Regions from separate parts of the Cohaesibacter sp. ES.047 genome, predicted to be linked through region 2. Evidence: riboswitches for the same ligand, from Rfam matches in the RefSeq annotation. Region 2 holds a riboswitch; the other holds the start of a gene.

Region 1 (7,864 bases), 2.4 Mb from region 2:
TCCATACCGCCGACTTTGGCGGCATCAGCACGGTTCATGCCGTCATAGACAGCCGCAATGGCCAGTAGGCGGCGGCTCTGTTTGGCATTGCGGCATCCTTTGGCAAGACGGCGCAAACTATCGGCGTCAAAAGCATCGCTAAGAATCAAAGCGGCAGACATGGCAAAATCTCCTTTGCCATGTTGAATCACGCCAGTGCTAAAAATGGAATCCCTAAAGAGTCAGAACTTCACGCCCTTGGTATTACGCTTCGGCAAGGACCAGCGCGGCTAATGCTAGTAGGGGAAAATCCAGAGGTGCCCTGTTGTCGGGTGCCTATCGATTGTGGCGTCGATCCGATAGATGTCCCTTAAAAGCTCTTTCGTCAGCACCGCTTCGGGCGTGCCCGATGCGACCAACTGGCCTTTGTTCAGGATACACAATCGATCGCAGAAGACGGCAGCCAGATTGAGGTCATGCAGGGCTGCGATGACCGTTGTTTTCAATGACTTCACAAGCTGCAGCAACTGTAGCTGATGGTGGATATCGAGATGGTTGGTGGGCTCGTCAAGGACAAGGATGCGCGGCTGCTGCACAAGCGTCCGGGCGAGCAGGGCGCGTTGACGCTCTCCGCCCGACAGGGTCGAGAAAGACCGGTCTTGCATGGGGCCGAGATTGAGCAACTCGATCGCACTGTCGATGAGCCTGTGATCATGGGGTGTGTCAGGAGACAGCAAGCGTTTGTGGGCTGAGCGCCCCATTGCGATGATGTCCCGTGTCGTCAGGGGAAAGTCCGTCGGCATGTCCTGCAACACCGCGCCGATATTCTGCGCGACCCATTCGGTTGACTGTTGCCAGACATCCTTGCCGTTGACCGTGATACTTCCCGCCGAAGGGCGATTGAGGTGATAGATGGTGCCAAGCAGCGACGATTTCCCGGCGCCATTGGGGCCCAGAATGCCGACGATCTCGCCTGCGTACACCTCAAGCGAGACATTGTCGACAAGCTTGGCAGTGCCGACCTCGTAGGTCACCTTGTCCATCAGTAGAGTGCCGGGTTCAATCGTCATTTCGGCAGTCCCTGTGATCTTGCGTCCCGGCGCAGCAGCCAGATGAAAAATGGCCCTCCGACCAGAGACGTGACAATGCCAACCGGTAGCTCGAGCGGTGAGATGATCGTGCGGGCAAGAAGGTCTGCGGCCACCGTGAAGCTCGCCCCCGTCAAGGTCACCGCGATCAAGGCCCGCCGATGGTCAGCGCCCACCAGAAACCGAACGATATGGGGCATGATGAGGCCAACGAAGCTGATCACACCTGCCAGCGAGACCATGATGCCGGTGAGAGCTGCGGTCAGCAGAAACATCACTTTACGAAACCGGGCAACATCAAGTCCTAAGGCAATGGCGCTCTCATCTCCGGCCAATAGGAGATTGAGGCGTCTTGCTTGCAGCAGCATGATGATGAGGCCGACGAACAGCGTGATGGTTGGCAAAGGCAGGAGCTTCCACTGCGCCGTGCCAAAGCCACCCAGTGTCCAGAACAAAACCCGTGAGGCCAATTGCGGGTCGGGCGAGGTCAAGACGATCATGCTCGTTAGTGCCGAGAGGATGGCGCTCATGGCGACCCCTGCCAGAACAAGGCGCGTCGGCGTGATTTGTCCGCCGGTTCTGGCCACCCAGAAAACAATCGCCAAAGTGATCAAGCCGCCCAGAAACGCGGATATGTGAAGGGTGAAGACGCCAAAGCCGATCAGGCCCCAGCGCATGACAATCACCGCCCCGGTCGCAGCCCCCGAAGACACCCCCAGAATGCTCGGGCCAGCCAGGGGATTGCGCACGATTGCCTGAATGGTCATGCCGGTCGCCCCAAGGCTTCCGCCAACAATGGCTGCCAAGACGACGCGCGGGATGCGGGACTGGATGACGATGACTTCGTGGGCGTGGCGCCAGTCAGGGGTGATCACGCTATCGCCCAAGAGTGCATTGGCCAGTATCTTGATCGCTGTCGTTGCCGGGATATGAACCGAGCCGAGCATGAGCCCCGCAAGGGCCATGAGCACCAACAACAAGCAAAGCCCCAAAAGGACAACAATATACTGCCGCCGGGCAATCGACCGACGCTCAGATTGAGCAGACGCAGACAGGTCTTTTGCCCCGATCTGAGCCGCTGATGCTGGCGTTTGCAATGCGGCAATCAATTGGGCTTGCCGGTCGGTTTCGGCGGCGCTTTTTGTTGGAAAAATCGACATGATTTTCTTCAAGGGATTGGCGATGGCCCGATATCAGGCCACCGCTAATTCAGCCCTTATTTGAAGGCTTCAGGGTGGAACGCCTTGGCAAGACGCTCCAATGCGCGAACGGAGCTGGGACCGGGCTGTCCCATGACGGAGTCAATTGTGACGAAATTGTCTTGCTTGACGGCGGTCGTCTCGGCAATCGTGGGATTGGATTTTAGAATGCTGATGCGCACGTCGCCCAAATCCTTGGTCGGATTGTCGACGACCTTGCCGCTTGCCGTTCCGGAATAGAAAACGTCAATGAAGGTCGGGTCGCGCTCCGCGATCTGCTCCCAGGCGACGGTGCCATAGCGTTTGGGCATCTCGCCAAAGATGTTCTTTCCCTTGGCAAGCTCAACGACGGTGGAGTGCATGGTGTTGCCCAACACAGCGCGGGGAGCGGATTCGCCACCATTGAAAATGAAGACCGAAACGGGCTCGACGTCCTTGAGCTTCTCTTCGATATCGGCGACGCGGGCAGACAGATTCTCGATCAGTGCTTCGCCACGATCCTTGACGTTGAAGATCTTGGCAATGGTGCGGATCTCAGCATAGAGCTGCTCGAAGCCATATTTGCCCAGATTACAGCCTTCGGTGTTCATGTGGGTCTTCATGCCCAGATCCTGAAGCTGCTCGCGCGAATGGCGCTTCTTGCTGAAGCCGTCGGGGTAACCGGCATAAACGAAATCAGCCTCAGCATCGATCAGCTGTTCTGTGGTCGCCACGAGAGGCGAAAGGATCGGTACTTTTTTGTAGGCTTCGGCATAGTTCGGGCTGATCGTCAGATTGGCCATGTAGGATGTGCCGGCCATGTGATCTTCAAGGCCGAGTGCCAGCATCATTTCCGTCGCGTTGTTGCTCAAGGTAACCGCGTGGGTTGGAGCTGCCTCGAAGGTGGTTTCATAGCCACAATTCTCGATCGTGACCGGGTATTGCGTGTCCTCAGCCCATGACACCGAGCAAAAAGGGGCTGATGTCAGAACAGCGACGGCAAAGACAGCAGCGTATGGGGTTTGAAATTTGAGATTCATTTTTGATATCCAAAGTCAAAAGAAGTCGAGACCTTGAATCTGGCAAAGAAACAGTGGAACGCTGGCTAACTGATCAAGATGGCGAAGCTGGGTGGAGCACAGTGACATAGGCACTGGGTCTATCCAGAATGAAAGTATCCTAAAGAGCGCTGGCGTTCGGCTTGGTGTACACCAAATATTCTCCTGCCGGATTCCCTCGTCCGGGTTGCGTGGTTTGACGCTGTGGCAGGTCTCCTGGCTTACGGTTCATGCGCTTTCCTTCCCTTCCCAAGATCCAAAGATCTCAGTGGCAATGAAGGATTGCTCACCGTTTACAGTTGCGAGGGCAGCCCCGGTTTTGGCCCCTGTTGGGTAGTCCGCACCGGGTTCCCTTTTGATCCGCTTCTACTTGCGGAACCACATGCCCGCGCACCCTAGCAAAGGCACCCAAAACAAACAAGCAACTCAGACGCATAACCCAGCCCATCCATTTTCATGCTCTGGCTGAAACTCTTGGTTCTATGAGACCGCCCGCAACGCCTGTCGCGAGCGGTCCTGTTATGTCGGGTTAACTCACCACTGCCTTCAGCCGGGGCAGATTTGACACCACGACAAGGTCGATCAACAACGCGCCGATCAGTGCCAACCCTGCAAGCGGGAAGAACAGGGAAATGGCGAGCCCGAAGAGTGCCGCTCCTTTCCAGAAGGGAAGCTCACGCGGCATTCGTATCAATGTTTGTCATGACCGATCCTATTTGTGCTTGTGCTCAGCGTGGGGATCGGACTTGTCATGTCCAGAATGGTCCATGGACATCTCTTCGGCTTTGCCGTTGCGGGCTTCAACATTGAATACGACATCCAATTCACCGGCTTTTTCAAACACCAGCGTCGCAGGGATTTTTTCGCCCACTTCAAACGGGTCTCCATTAAGGCCCATGAACATGACATGCAGGCTGCCGGGCTTGAAGGTGACGGTTTCGCCGGCCTTCACCACGATTTTGGGCATATGCGGCATGGTGGCGACGCCATCCTTGATCTCGGTCTTGTGCAACATGACCTGCGGGAAGTCCGCCTTGACTGCAACGAGGGCGTCGTCTTTCTCGCCATTGTTGGTGATGGTCATGTAGCCGCCACCGGATTTAACCACCTTGGGGGTTTCGATGGCATAGGGATGATGGACGGAAATGTCTCCCAGCTTGTAACCGTGGGCGGATGCAGAGGTTGCCGCAATGGCGAGGAATGCGGTGAGTGCAGCGGATTTCAAGGTCGTTTTCATGGTCTCTCTCCAGGCTTCCGGCGCGCTTTCAAGTTGGTTTGGGGCGCGGAAGTCTCGCATATGCGCTCAGTGCCACGGTCGCCCATCTGCATATAAGGCATGCGGGTCGGTCTCTGGCTGAGGCGCAACTGTCTCTTGCCAAACGTCACACAAAAAGTGCGATGGTCTGGCGGTTCATTTCAAGGATAGGAGGCGTTATGCGAGGGGAGGAGCACGGGCAAGGCGCGTGGCGACATGACTGGAGGCATGGCCGAACTCAAGCAGGCCAGCGACAACACTTTCGCCTTGATGCCTTGGTGTCTCATGATGGGCAAAGGCGACGACCAATGCACAACAGATGGTGCAATGCTGTGATTTTTCACTCGCTTTGACCGGATTGCCATTTGCATCGATGGTGATGGTTTCAATGCTGTTGCCGGTGCAGATGACGATGGTCTGAGCCTGAACAAGTCCCAGTCCGACCAGACCTGCCGAAACCTGTGGGATCAGGAATCCCATCAACAGGCTGGCTAAAAGAATGAGGCGTGGTGCAAGTCTCGTCATTCTCCTGTTTTAGCTGTGACCAAAACAAGGTGCAATCAAATTTACGTGCAAATGCTTATCTTTGCCAGAAAGACAGCAGCCGCCAACCGCAAACCATGTGAAGCATTGTAAGCGAACCGCCACAAAGCAAGGAAACCCTTGCAGTGTGGCGGCTCGGTGTCTGGACTTAAAAACTACCGGAAGGCCGCAAGCACATAGTCGTCCAGATATTGCCAGACGGTTCCTGTTTGCGAAAAGCCTGCGCTGCGCAAGGTTTCAAGGTGATAGCCGAGCGTCACCTTGGGTTTTGCGTCGTTCTTGTTCTCCCAGATCACTTTGCGCTTGCTGACGGCACACGCATAATCAGGCACCGCTTCTGCCGCTTGCCACCATTGATCCCAATTGTCGACGCCATGATCGAAGGAGGCCGATTGTGCTTCCTTGTCGTCCTGTTTGGCGATCGCCTTGAAGGTGGATTGGGCATGGTCATCATATTGCAGGTGATCGCAATTCATGAAGACGCCGCCCGGCCGGATCAGATCTGCGATCTCGAAATAGACGCGGGAGAGAATAGGGGGCTCGAGCCAATGCAGAGCGGTCGTGCTGACCACGGCATCGAATTCACCCGAAATCTCAGTCATCCAGCTAGGTGAATCGAGATCGACTTCCAGCAGGGTGACGCGATCATCCTCGCCAAAGACATCCTTTGCAATTGCGATCAGCAGAGGATCCTTGTCGGCGCCAATGATCTCGATGTCCGGAAATGCCTTCAGCAGCAATCCGATGAGCGAGCCCGGACCACAGGCCAGATCGAGAACGCGCGGTTTCTTGTTCTGGCAAATGCTCCGAATAACGGTGACCATGGATTCGAACCGCAAATCGCGGTGGCGGATAAATCCGGTCTGCTGTGCATCCCAGCGTTTGAGCAGAGACTGAGCCTGGTTCATCCGTTCAGAAGGAACAGGTTCTTTTGTTTCAGTCATGAGTGTAGCTCCGTTTTAGGTGCGGCTTGAGAAAGCCTGTCGAAAGAAAGATGAACCTGTCCACCGGGTGCACGAAGGCGAACCATCGAGACCTGATAGACAGATTGGATGAGATCCCCGTGCAGTACTTGATCCGGTTTCCCCGATGCCACGATGCGGCCATTGGCCATCACGGCAATCCGGTCACAAAAGCGCGCCGCCAGATTGAGATCATGCAACACGACCACCTTGGTGCCTTCCAGATTGCGGATCATGGCGAGGACATCGAGCTGGTAGCGCAGATCGAGATGGTTGGTTGGCTCGTCGAGCAACAGATGATCCGTCTGTTGGCAGAGGGCGCGGGCAATAAGAGCCCGCTGCATTTCGCCCCCTGACAGCGAATTGATGTGACGCTCTGCAAGGGGCAGCAAGCCGACCTCATCAAGCGCGTCGATCACGGCTTTATAGTCGGACTTTGTGTGAGAGCTGATCAAACCCTGATGAGGCATCCGACCGAGCATGACCATGTCTGCCAGTGTCTGGCTGTAGGTCGTGGGGCGTTCTTGTGGAACCACGGCAATGCGCCGCGCCAATTGCCTTTGACGAAACTCGGTGATGTCGGTGCCATCCAGCCGGATCGTCCCCTCATCAGGTGCACTTGCTCCATAAAGAAGACGCAACAATGTTGTCTTGCCGCTGCCGTTTGGCCCGACGAGGCCAACCGTTTCGCCGTCGGGCACGTCAAGATCAACATCGTCGAGGATGACGTGCCCGTCCCGGCTGAAATGCAGATTGCGCGCGCTGATCATTGAAGCTCTTTGAGCATGTCAAGCAGAACAGAGACGCCTTTGACCGACATGGGGGTCGGCGGATCGGTATAGGCAAACGGGAAGGCGATGACCCGGTCATTCCGAACCGCTTGGAGACCGGCCAGCGCCGGGATCATCTTGAGCGTTTTCGTTGATTCTTCCGGTGCTCCGAAGGAATAGAGCATCACGATTGTTTCGGGATCCTTGGCGATCAGATCTTCAACATTGCCTTCGAACACGCGCTCATCCGTCTCGCCATACACATTGGTGAGGCCAGCGGCTTCGAACACAGGCGTGACCATGCTTCGCGCACCGTAAGGGTAGAGTACCTTTCCTCCCGCGCTCGCATAAAGAGCCACTGCCGTGCCATTGACGCCCGGCTTTGCGGGGGCTTGTGCCTGAACACTGGCTTTCAACTCTGCAACTTTATCCTTGGCCAGATCAGCGCGCCCGATGGCCTGACCAAAGGCAAGCAATTCGTCATAGACAAAATCGAAGTTCGCGCGGCCCTGCGGGCTCGTTGACTTGTCCGTGCAATAGGCCGGGGGGCTGTAAAGAGGAATGCCGCTTTTGGCCAACAACTCACGGTCGGCCGCATTTTCAGGCGCCAGAACCAGATCTGGTTTTGTTGCCAGAATGGTTTCGAACGAGATGACAGATCCGCCTGTGCTATTCCTGCTTTTTGACAGAAGGGGAATGGTCTTGAATTGTTCGACAACCTCGTCGACATAGACGCCTTCGACCGGTTCTGCGGTCCGACCGACCAGCAGGTCGAGAGCATCAAGCGATATCAATGTTCCAAGCACACTGTTGTTGACAAGGAGGATACGCTTTGGCGCCGCCTTGATGGTGACCTCGGAGCCGCAATTGTCAAAACTGTAAGGGAACTCATCTGCGCTTGCAGGCGTCGCAAAGTTGCCAGAAAAAGCAATCAGGGCGAGACCGCATAATGCAGCGATCTTTGTGTGGGGCATGTTTGTCTCCTCTCATGAGATCGATTGGTTCAAGACGTGGCCGAGAAGCGTCGACGC
Region 2 (7,864 bases):
TGCCCCAGTCTGGCTTGGAGGGATCCACGCCAAGCCCGATGAAGGCAAGAGAAGCATAGGCGACTGCGGCGGCTCCCATCTGATTACCAAGATACGTGAAAAGCGTTGGCAATGTGTTTGGCAAAACATGGCTGAAAAGAATCGCTGTGCGGGATAGTCCCATTGCATGGGCAGACAGAATGAAAGGCTGGCCTAGCAAGCGCTTCGTCAAGCCGTGCGCCATTAGGGTTTGTTGGCCAATCCCGGCCAATCCAAGGGCCAAGCCACCCGTAACGGGCGACAGGCCCAAAATGGACGCAGCGCAAAGAGCAATGATCAGAGTTGGCACCATCAGAAAAAGCTGGGTCGTGCGCAAAACTCCCTCTTCAGCCCAACCACCAAGAAGAGCGGCCATACTGCCAAACATCGTTCCGTTGACAAAGCCGATAAGCGCAACAAGACACAGAACCGTCCCGGTTCTCCATCCCCCAACCATGATCCTGGATAGCACATCTCGCCCCAAATGATCCGTCCCCAGAAGGTGATCGCGACTGATTGGAGCAAACTTGGACAAGACATCGACAGCATCAGGATCAACCGGTTGCCAATAGCCACACAGGCACAGCAAGACAAGAAGCAGAGCTATTCCATAGAATCGGTTCATGAAACCCTCGGATCCAACCAGCGCTGGATAACCTTGACGAGAACCGAAATGAGGACCATCCAGAGAGCGACCACCATGACGTAGGCCTGCAGGATCATCTGATCTCGTGCCTCGATGCTTTTAACGAGAAACTGGCTGATGCCGGGAAAGTTAAACAATATCTCCATGGTCGCGGTGCTGCCGATCACCCAGCCAGCTTCTGAATGGACCGCAGAGAAAAGCGCGAACAGCGCACTCTTGTTGCAGTGGTGCCACAATGCCTGCCGTCTCGTGAGACCCTTGGAGAGGGCCGTTGCAAAATAGGGTGCGGTGATGCAGTCGCGCAGGGCTTTGCGATAAACGCGAGCAAATACTGCCGTTGAATGCAGCGCGATCAGGCAGATCGCCAAAAATAGAGTTTCGACGTCTTGAGAAAAGGGGCGTAGCCAATGCAATTTGGCACCCAAGACCCATAGCAACACCAATCCGCTCCAGAATGCAGGCACTGTTTGCACGAAAACCGACAGGGTGCGACTAAAGTGATCGACCACACCTCCCGGTTTAAGCGCAGCAAAGAAACCAAGAGGAATGGCCATAATGCCGGCAAGGGCCAAACCGCAAAACCCTAACAAGAAAGAGATTGCTAGCCGCTCAAGAAACTCAGCAAAGACCAGTTGGCCGGATTGGAAAGAGCGCCCCCAATTTCCTGTTACAAAGCCCAGGAGCCAATTGAAATATCGAATTAGAAAGGGCTGATCCAATCCCCATTCCTGACGAAGGGCCGCGACAGTTTCATCCGTCGCGGCCAGATTCCAGGCTCTAATTGCAATGTCGACCGGATCGGAAGGCATGTTGATGATGACCGCAAAAGTGATTATGGAAATCACCAACAAGCTTGAGAGAATACCAGCCGTCTGTCGCAAAAGAGCTTTCATTTTTTGAGACTATTCACCAATATCGGCGCGCAGCACGTGATAGTCAGAACCCCATGGCTGGTAGTTCTCCAAACGTTTGGACATCCCGGCATACCAGACCGGAGAGACAAGGAAACTGATCGGAACATCCTCGAACAGTTGTGTTTGTGCTTCCAAAGCCAGTGCATTGCGGTTGTTTGCGTCGCTCTCACTCGCAAATTTGGCGACAATGGCATCAAATGCCTTAGACGAATATTTGGCGTGGTTCATAGACGCACCAGTAGCCAGCATGGAGTTAAGAAAGAACGCCGGATCTCCGCTTGGTGCGGTATGTTGCGCCCACAAGGCGATGTCATATTCCCCTTCGCCAACGACTTGCGAAATGTTGTCGACAATTCGGGTTTCGAGAGCAATACCAACACGTGCCAACTCCGCTTTGACCACCGGCAGCATCGTGACGAGATCAGGGCGTTGTGGGTAGGTCAAAGCTAACAGCGTCAGGGCTACGCCATCCTTTGTGCGCACTCCATCAGATCCTTTCACCCACCCCGCTTCCTCGAGCAGAGACGCGGCTTTTTCGAGATCCGTAGGTCGAGCTTGTTTGGCTGCAAAGGGGAAGTAAGGAGCATAGGCGCCAATTGCAGGCAAGCCACCGTTGATCGCAGCAACCAACTCTTTGCGATCAAATGTTAGATCAAGAGCTTGACGCACGCGCTTGTCGGACAAGGCCGGGCGAGTTGTATTTAGCCATGCAAAATACTGATAGCCGACAGGGAATGACTTGACCGTGAGATCAGGATTGGAATTGAGCCGAGAGACCGTCTCGGAGGGTAATCCGAATGCCAAATCGAGTTCGCCGGATTCCAGCGCCAAAGTCATTGCTTGAGCATCGCCGAATTTGTGAATAGTGACAGGCGAGCGGTTTTCGGCACCTTCATAATAGGCATTGGGAACCAACTCGATGTCAGAGTCCGCCTTGAAGCTAGTGACCGCATACGGACCGGAAAAAACAGCCTGCCCATCACCCGTAGGCTTGAAGGCAATCAGAGGCCATTCGGCAAACAGGGCTTGAATGCGTGGCACAGGCTTCTCAGTGGTCACTTTAAGGGTGAGATCAGCCAAAGCTTCAAAGCTCAGTTTGCCTCCTGTTGCCAATGCAGCTTTGTTGTCGGCAAAGACTTCTTCAAAACCGGCAGCCAGAGTTTTCGCATCAACAGCAGAGCCGTCAGAGAAGAAATTGCCGGGTGCGAGCTCGATTTCCCAAGTCAGATCACCTGTCCTTTTGGCATCGTTTGCGAGTTGGGGCACCAACGCGCCTTTCTCATCAACGGAGAACAGATTCTCGCCAATGCCATGGCTGACCAGAGCCCAGCCATTGGACCCCTTGGTGGGTTCAACGCCTCTAGTGAGATAGGTTTGGCCGACTTCGATCGGTTCTGCCGCCCAAGCCGTGGCAGCGCCGATAATGCCGACCGCGATTAGTGAGGCCTGAATAAAGCTGGTTTTGCTGAAGAGCATAATGCATTCCTTGACATAGTGACCACGCGCTCTCGTTAGAGAGACATCATGGTTTTGGCCAATAGAATCGAGAAATGGAGTGGATTGATCCCGCCAAGCACAGGCCGTTGGTCATCCTCACTTCACCCCGAAGCTTTTTTGACAATGAGCAAGGCAGCAGCAGAAAGCGCGGATAGAGGCCCATCCTTCACAATCGCCGGAGCACCCCGCCCGGTTGATAAAAGGCTCTTTGAAGAACCCCTCGAAGGCAGGTCTCCTGGCTTGCGGCATATCAGATCTAAGCGCCTTCCCGGGGGCTTTGCCCCAGTGGCATGTTGCTCAGTCCTATCCGCTTACAGTTGCGGGGGCAGCTATGGCATCGGTCCCGAGTTGGGTCACCCTCACCATATTCCCTTTTCATCTCCCGTAGCATTCGCCTTGGGAGAACCTTCGCCAGCGTTTTTACATCACGCGCCCGCGGTGTCAATTGCTCACTTAGGCACAATTTTTACTGAAACAAACAATCGAACTCAGTACTCAAGATCGAGCCACGAATTTTGAGAATAACAAAACCGGCGAACAGGCTTAATTCTGCGCTCGGTCTCGTGAGGAAGCCTCAAGATAGTCTGGAGGGTGTGGCTGAGATTTTTCCATATGAATTGCCCCTAGAATTGTAGACACCTCGGGGCTTCAAATTTTTAGTCGCTCATATTCGACGGGCGAGAGCATTCCGTTTGTAGCGTGTTTGCGTTTTGGATTGTAGAACATTTCGATGTAGTCGAAGATGTCCTGTCTGGTATCAGCCCTTGTTTTGTAGACTCGTCGCCGGATGCGTGCTCTCTTGAGCAGGTTGAAAAAGCTTTCGGCAACAGCATTGTCATGGCAGTTTCCACGCATAAAGCGAATGGCTACTGACACCAAGCCGCTCAGATACCTCTGCAACGGAGTACCCTCGCTCGGTGATTTGCTTGACGGCTTCAATCTTGAATTCTTCAGTGAAATGGGAATTGGGCATCGTAGTCTCCTTGCCTCATTTTTAGGGGACATGGTGTCTACAATTCTAGGATTTCAGCAAGAAATCTGAGTGCAGCCCTTTTTAAACGGAAGCCGCCCGACCTTGCCGCTGCTGTCAGGTCTGGAACCGAGATACCTCGAATGAACGCTTTTAGTTCGCGGCTCTGGAGATCTCGCAACTGCAGAAAATGGCAGCTATCCGCCCGGAACAGACCTGCTGTAAAGCAGGCGCATAATCGCATGCTGCAATTCATGTAAATCGACCAATGCCGAGCTACTTAGCTTGAATGCATCCCTTGCAGGTTGAAGCGCTCAGTCTGCTCCATCAACATGGAAAATTGAAGAAAACCGTGGAAAGGACCATAGACCTTTGCATAGATTTGTGTAGCAAATTTGGGGATCTTGCGGGAGCTCGCGCATCGAGCGATTGAATTTACTATAGAAATTTCAATTTATCGCTTAGAAAATGGCGGAGAGGAAGTCCTTCTGGTGGATCTGGCCGATATTGATTTCTCTTTTTGTTTCTAGAAGTTTAGCCCTACTTGCATTGTGAGCATTCAAACGGAATGTGTAGCAAAAAGTGTAGCAACCGTCGTTGGCCGGACGACGTTGCAACACTGGTGAAAAGGGTACAATTCATGAGCGGTTTGATCAAGCGCGGAAAAGGGACTTTCCATTTCAGGATGCGGGTCCCGAAGGAATATGTCGGTATCGCCGGAAAGACCGAGATCCATCGAACATTGAAGACAGACAGCGCTCGCCAGGCCGCCGAATTGGCTCCAGCCATGAGGAAGGGAATCTTGGACGAGCTTGAGGCTTTGAAGCTTCTTCAGGACCAGCCGACTAGTACCGATGCCTACCGGGCTGCTCAAGATATCGTCAAAAAACGAGGTCTCAACTATCTGCCGTCTGAGTCATTGCTGTTGGCTCCGCTGGAGGAGACCCTGGTTCGCTTCGAAAAACTTGCGGAAGGAGATGATGTTGGGGCTGCCCGTGCTCTTCTCGGAGGTGTTGAAGAGCCAGGTTTGCGGTTGTCAGAATTGGTGGGCAACGTTGAAGAATTCTGCGCTCATGACAACAGGCACAAGAATGACGACCAATTGCGCAAATGGCGTAACCCAAGGAAAAAGGCGGTCCGAAATCTGATGAAATCAATCGGAAACAAGGACATCCTCGTATCAGAAATCGACGCCGCCGCTGTCCAAAAACACAAGATGTTCTGGCAGAAAAAAGTCTCTTCGGGAAAAACTGCGGATTCCGACGTATCCGCGCAGTCATTCCAACAACATCCGCGCACCCATTCCGGGCTATCCGCGCGGCTCTGATGCATTGCCGTGAGGCGGTTGATTTTTGATATCAGTTCTGGCCGGTTTCGTCATCCATTTTGACGTGAGTTTTTCGGAAGGATTGCCCCTCGAGTTCGATGCGATAGGAGTTGTGCACGAACCTGTCGAGGATGGCATCTGCGAAGGTCGGCTCGCCAATGACATCATGCCATGTGCTGATGGGCAGTTGGCTGGTAATGAGCGTCGAACTATTGCCATATCTTTCTTCGACGATTTCAAGCAAGTCGCGCCGCTGGCTGGCATTGAGGCGATCCGGTCCCCAATCATCAAGAATAAGCAACTGTGCTTTCGTGAGGGTCCTGAACAGACGTGGGAAGCGCCCATCGCCGTGAGCCAATTCCAGCTCATCGAACAGGCGCGAGGTGCGCTTGTACAGGACCGTGATGCCATCCCGGCAAGCAGCCTGTGCAAGGGCGCACGCAAGCCAAGTCTTGCCGACCCCGCATGGCCCGACGATGCTCAAATTCCTTTTGTCGCCGATCCATTTGGACGTCAGTAAGGTCTGGAACAGGGCTTTGTCGAGACCGCGCCGTGCCCCATAATTGACGTCTTCCGGTGAGGCGCCGACATGACGCAGGCGAGCAGCCCGCATTCTGCTTTCAAACCGCTTGGTTTCGCGATTGACGCTTTCCCGCTCGACCAGAAGAGCCAACCATTCGGCATGGGTCAGGTTAGCGGAGCCATCTTGCCCCTCAAGCTCGGCAAAGGCCTCGGCCATGCCATCGAGTTTGAGGGATCGTAATTTGTCCAGGGTTGGATGTATCAGCATTGTTATCTTCTCCTTAATGGAAGTATTGAGACCCACGGATATTGGAGTGAGTGATCACAGGGCCGTCCGAGGGCTTTTCTCGACGTTTGCGATCCAGCCCACTTTTGAGAATGGACTGTACGGATGTATAGGAATGGGCATTGATGACGAGTGCCGGCTCGCAGGCTGCATCGAGGCGATCGGACCCAAAACTCTTGGCTAACCGAAGGACACCCATGCAGGTGCGATAGCCTTGTTCAGGATGGTTTCGTTTGCGCATGACGACATCCACGAAGGTCTCAACATGGGGGCCTATCCTGACAGCTTTCTCGCGCATGGCCTCTGGTGTCCAGCCTGAACGGAAGCGATGATTGGCTGGCATATGCTCCCGCAGTGTCGTATGTTGGCGGTTACCCGATGACCGGGCATGTGCGGCAACTCTCTGACTTTTATGGAAAATCTCGATGGTGCGGGCTGTAATCCGAACCCAGAGATCCTGACGCAGCAATTGATAGGGCACCGAGTAATAATGGTGATCAATGTCGACATGATAATCGAGCCCGGCCCGGCACTTCTTCCATTCAGCATAGACATAAGGCTCTTTGGGTAACGGCTTCAGAGCTGGTTTGTCCAGGGTCTCGAACAAGGACCGGCGGCTTGCACCCAGATGCCGGGTCACCTTGCCATTCAATTGATCCTGTAATGGCCGGATGGCGGCATTCAGTTCATCGAGGCCAAAGAATTGGTGATTGCGAAGCTTGGCCAGAATCCAGCGCTCGGCCAATTGCACAGCCGTCTCGACCTTGGCCTTATCGCGTGGTTTGCGGGGCCGGGCTGGCACAACGGCAGTATCGTAATGAGCTGCCATATCGCCATAGGTGCGATTGATCACCGGGTCGTAAAAGCAGGCCTTCGTCACCCCTGACTTGAGATTATCAGGCACGATCATACCCGGCACGCCGCCGAAGAAGGCAAGAGCCCGGGTGTGGCTGCCAATCCAATCCGGCAGGCTCTGGGTCCAGGTCGCCTCACAATAGCTGTAGCTCGATGCGCCGAGCGTGGCCACAAAGATTTGGGCCGTCCTGATCTCACCGGTCTTGGGGCAGGCCACATCCACAGTCTGGCCTGCATAGTCGACGAACAATGTCTCGCCGCCTGCATAGCGCTGGCGCATCACAGGCCTGAGTTTGCCTTCCCAGCGGGTATAGAGTTCGCAATACCGACTATAGCCATAACCATCAGGATGGGCTTCACGGTATTCCTGCCACAGGAGCATCAGCGTCACGCCCTTGCGGCGCAGCTCCGCATGCACGCAAGTCCAGTCTGGCAACGGGATCGGCTTGGTGTCATCCTTGTCCCGGATGGGATAAAGCAATTTCTCGAGATCGGAATCGCTCAGATCTGCAGGCAACGGCCAGGATAGTCCGGCCTCTTTCGCGCGGTACAGATACTCGCGCAATGTCGTGCCACCTATCGACAGACTGGAAGCGGCCTGACGGGTTGACATACCCTCACAAGACAGGCGGAGAGCTTCTCTTATTTTTCGCATTGGCAATCTCTTCATTGGGCAACCTTCCAGTCCAAAAAAAGGAAGGGTAGCCTGCTGCTGATTGCCTCGCAGCATTACATCAGGGGGGGCGCGGATGCCCCGGAATCACTGCGCGGATCCGATCGGAATCGGTGCGCGGATAAAATTGGAATCCATGCGCGGATGTGCCCGGAA

Evidence for each region. Region 2 has a riboswitch for cobalamin ahead of CPH65_RS17140 (ABC transporter substrate-binding protein). Riboswitches for the same ligand answer to the same signal wherever they lie in the genome.
Region 1: it holds a riboswitch for cobalamin, as region 2 does, so the genes downstream of both, CPH65_RS06200 (ABC transporter substrate-binding protein) here and CPH65_RS17140 (ABC transporter substrate-binding protein) in region 2, are expected to answer to the same signal.

Annotation. Positions count from the first base shown of each region.
Region 1 is NZ_LT907844.1:1,375,128-1,382,991, forward strand. Features, by position in the region: one part of gene CPH65_RS06185 (IS630 family transposase) at 1-161, opposite strand, end outside; gene CPH65_RS06190 (ABC transporter ATP-binding protein) at 276-1,049, opposite strand; gene CPH65_RS06195 (iron ABC transporter permease) at 1,046-2,227, opposite strand; gene CPH65_RS06200 (ABC transporter substrate-binding protein) at 2,284-3,285, opposite strand; cobalamin riboswitch at 3,492-3,701, opposite strand; gene CPH65_RS23770 (hypothetical protein) at 3,833-3,988, opposite strand; gene CPH65_RS06205 (copper chaperone PCu(A)C) at 4,016-4,540, opposite strand; gene CPH65_RS06210 (hypothetical protein) at 4,736-5,083, opposite strand; gene CPH65_RS06215 (trans-aconitate 2-methyltransferase) at 5,257-6,045, opposite strand; gene CPH65_RS06220 (ABC transporter ATP-binding protein) at 6,042-6,833, opposite strand; gene CPH65_RS06225 (ABC transporter substrate-binding protein) at 6,830-7,807, opposite strand; gene CPH65_RS06230 (iron ABC transporter permease) at 7,837-7,864, opposite strand, start outside.
Region 2 is NZ_LT907844.1:3,731,540-3,739,403, reverse strand. Features, by position in the region: gene CPH65_RS17150 (ABC transporter permease) at 1-643, opposite strand, end outside; gene CPH65_RS17145 (ABC transporter permease) at 640-1,557, opposite strand; gene CPH65_RS17140 (ABC transporter substrate-binding protein) at 1,567-3,054, opposite strand; cobalamin riboswitch at 3,283-3,500, opposite strand; partial or broken gene CPH65_RS17135 (IS3 family transposase) at 3,724-3,927, opposite strand; gene CPH65_RS17130 (transposase) at 3,911-4,048, opposite strand; gene CPH65_RS17125 (DUF6538 domain-containing protein) at 4,614-5,372, shown strand; gene istB (IS21-like element helper ATPase IstB) at 5,404-6,162, opposite strand; gene istA (IS21 family transposase) at 6,176-7,705, opposite strand.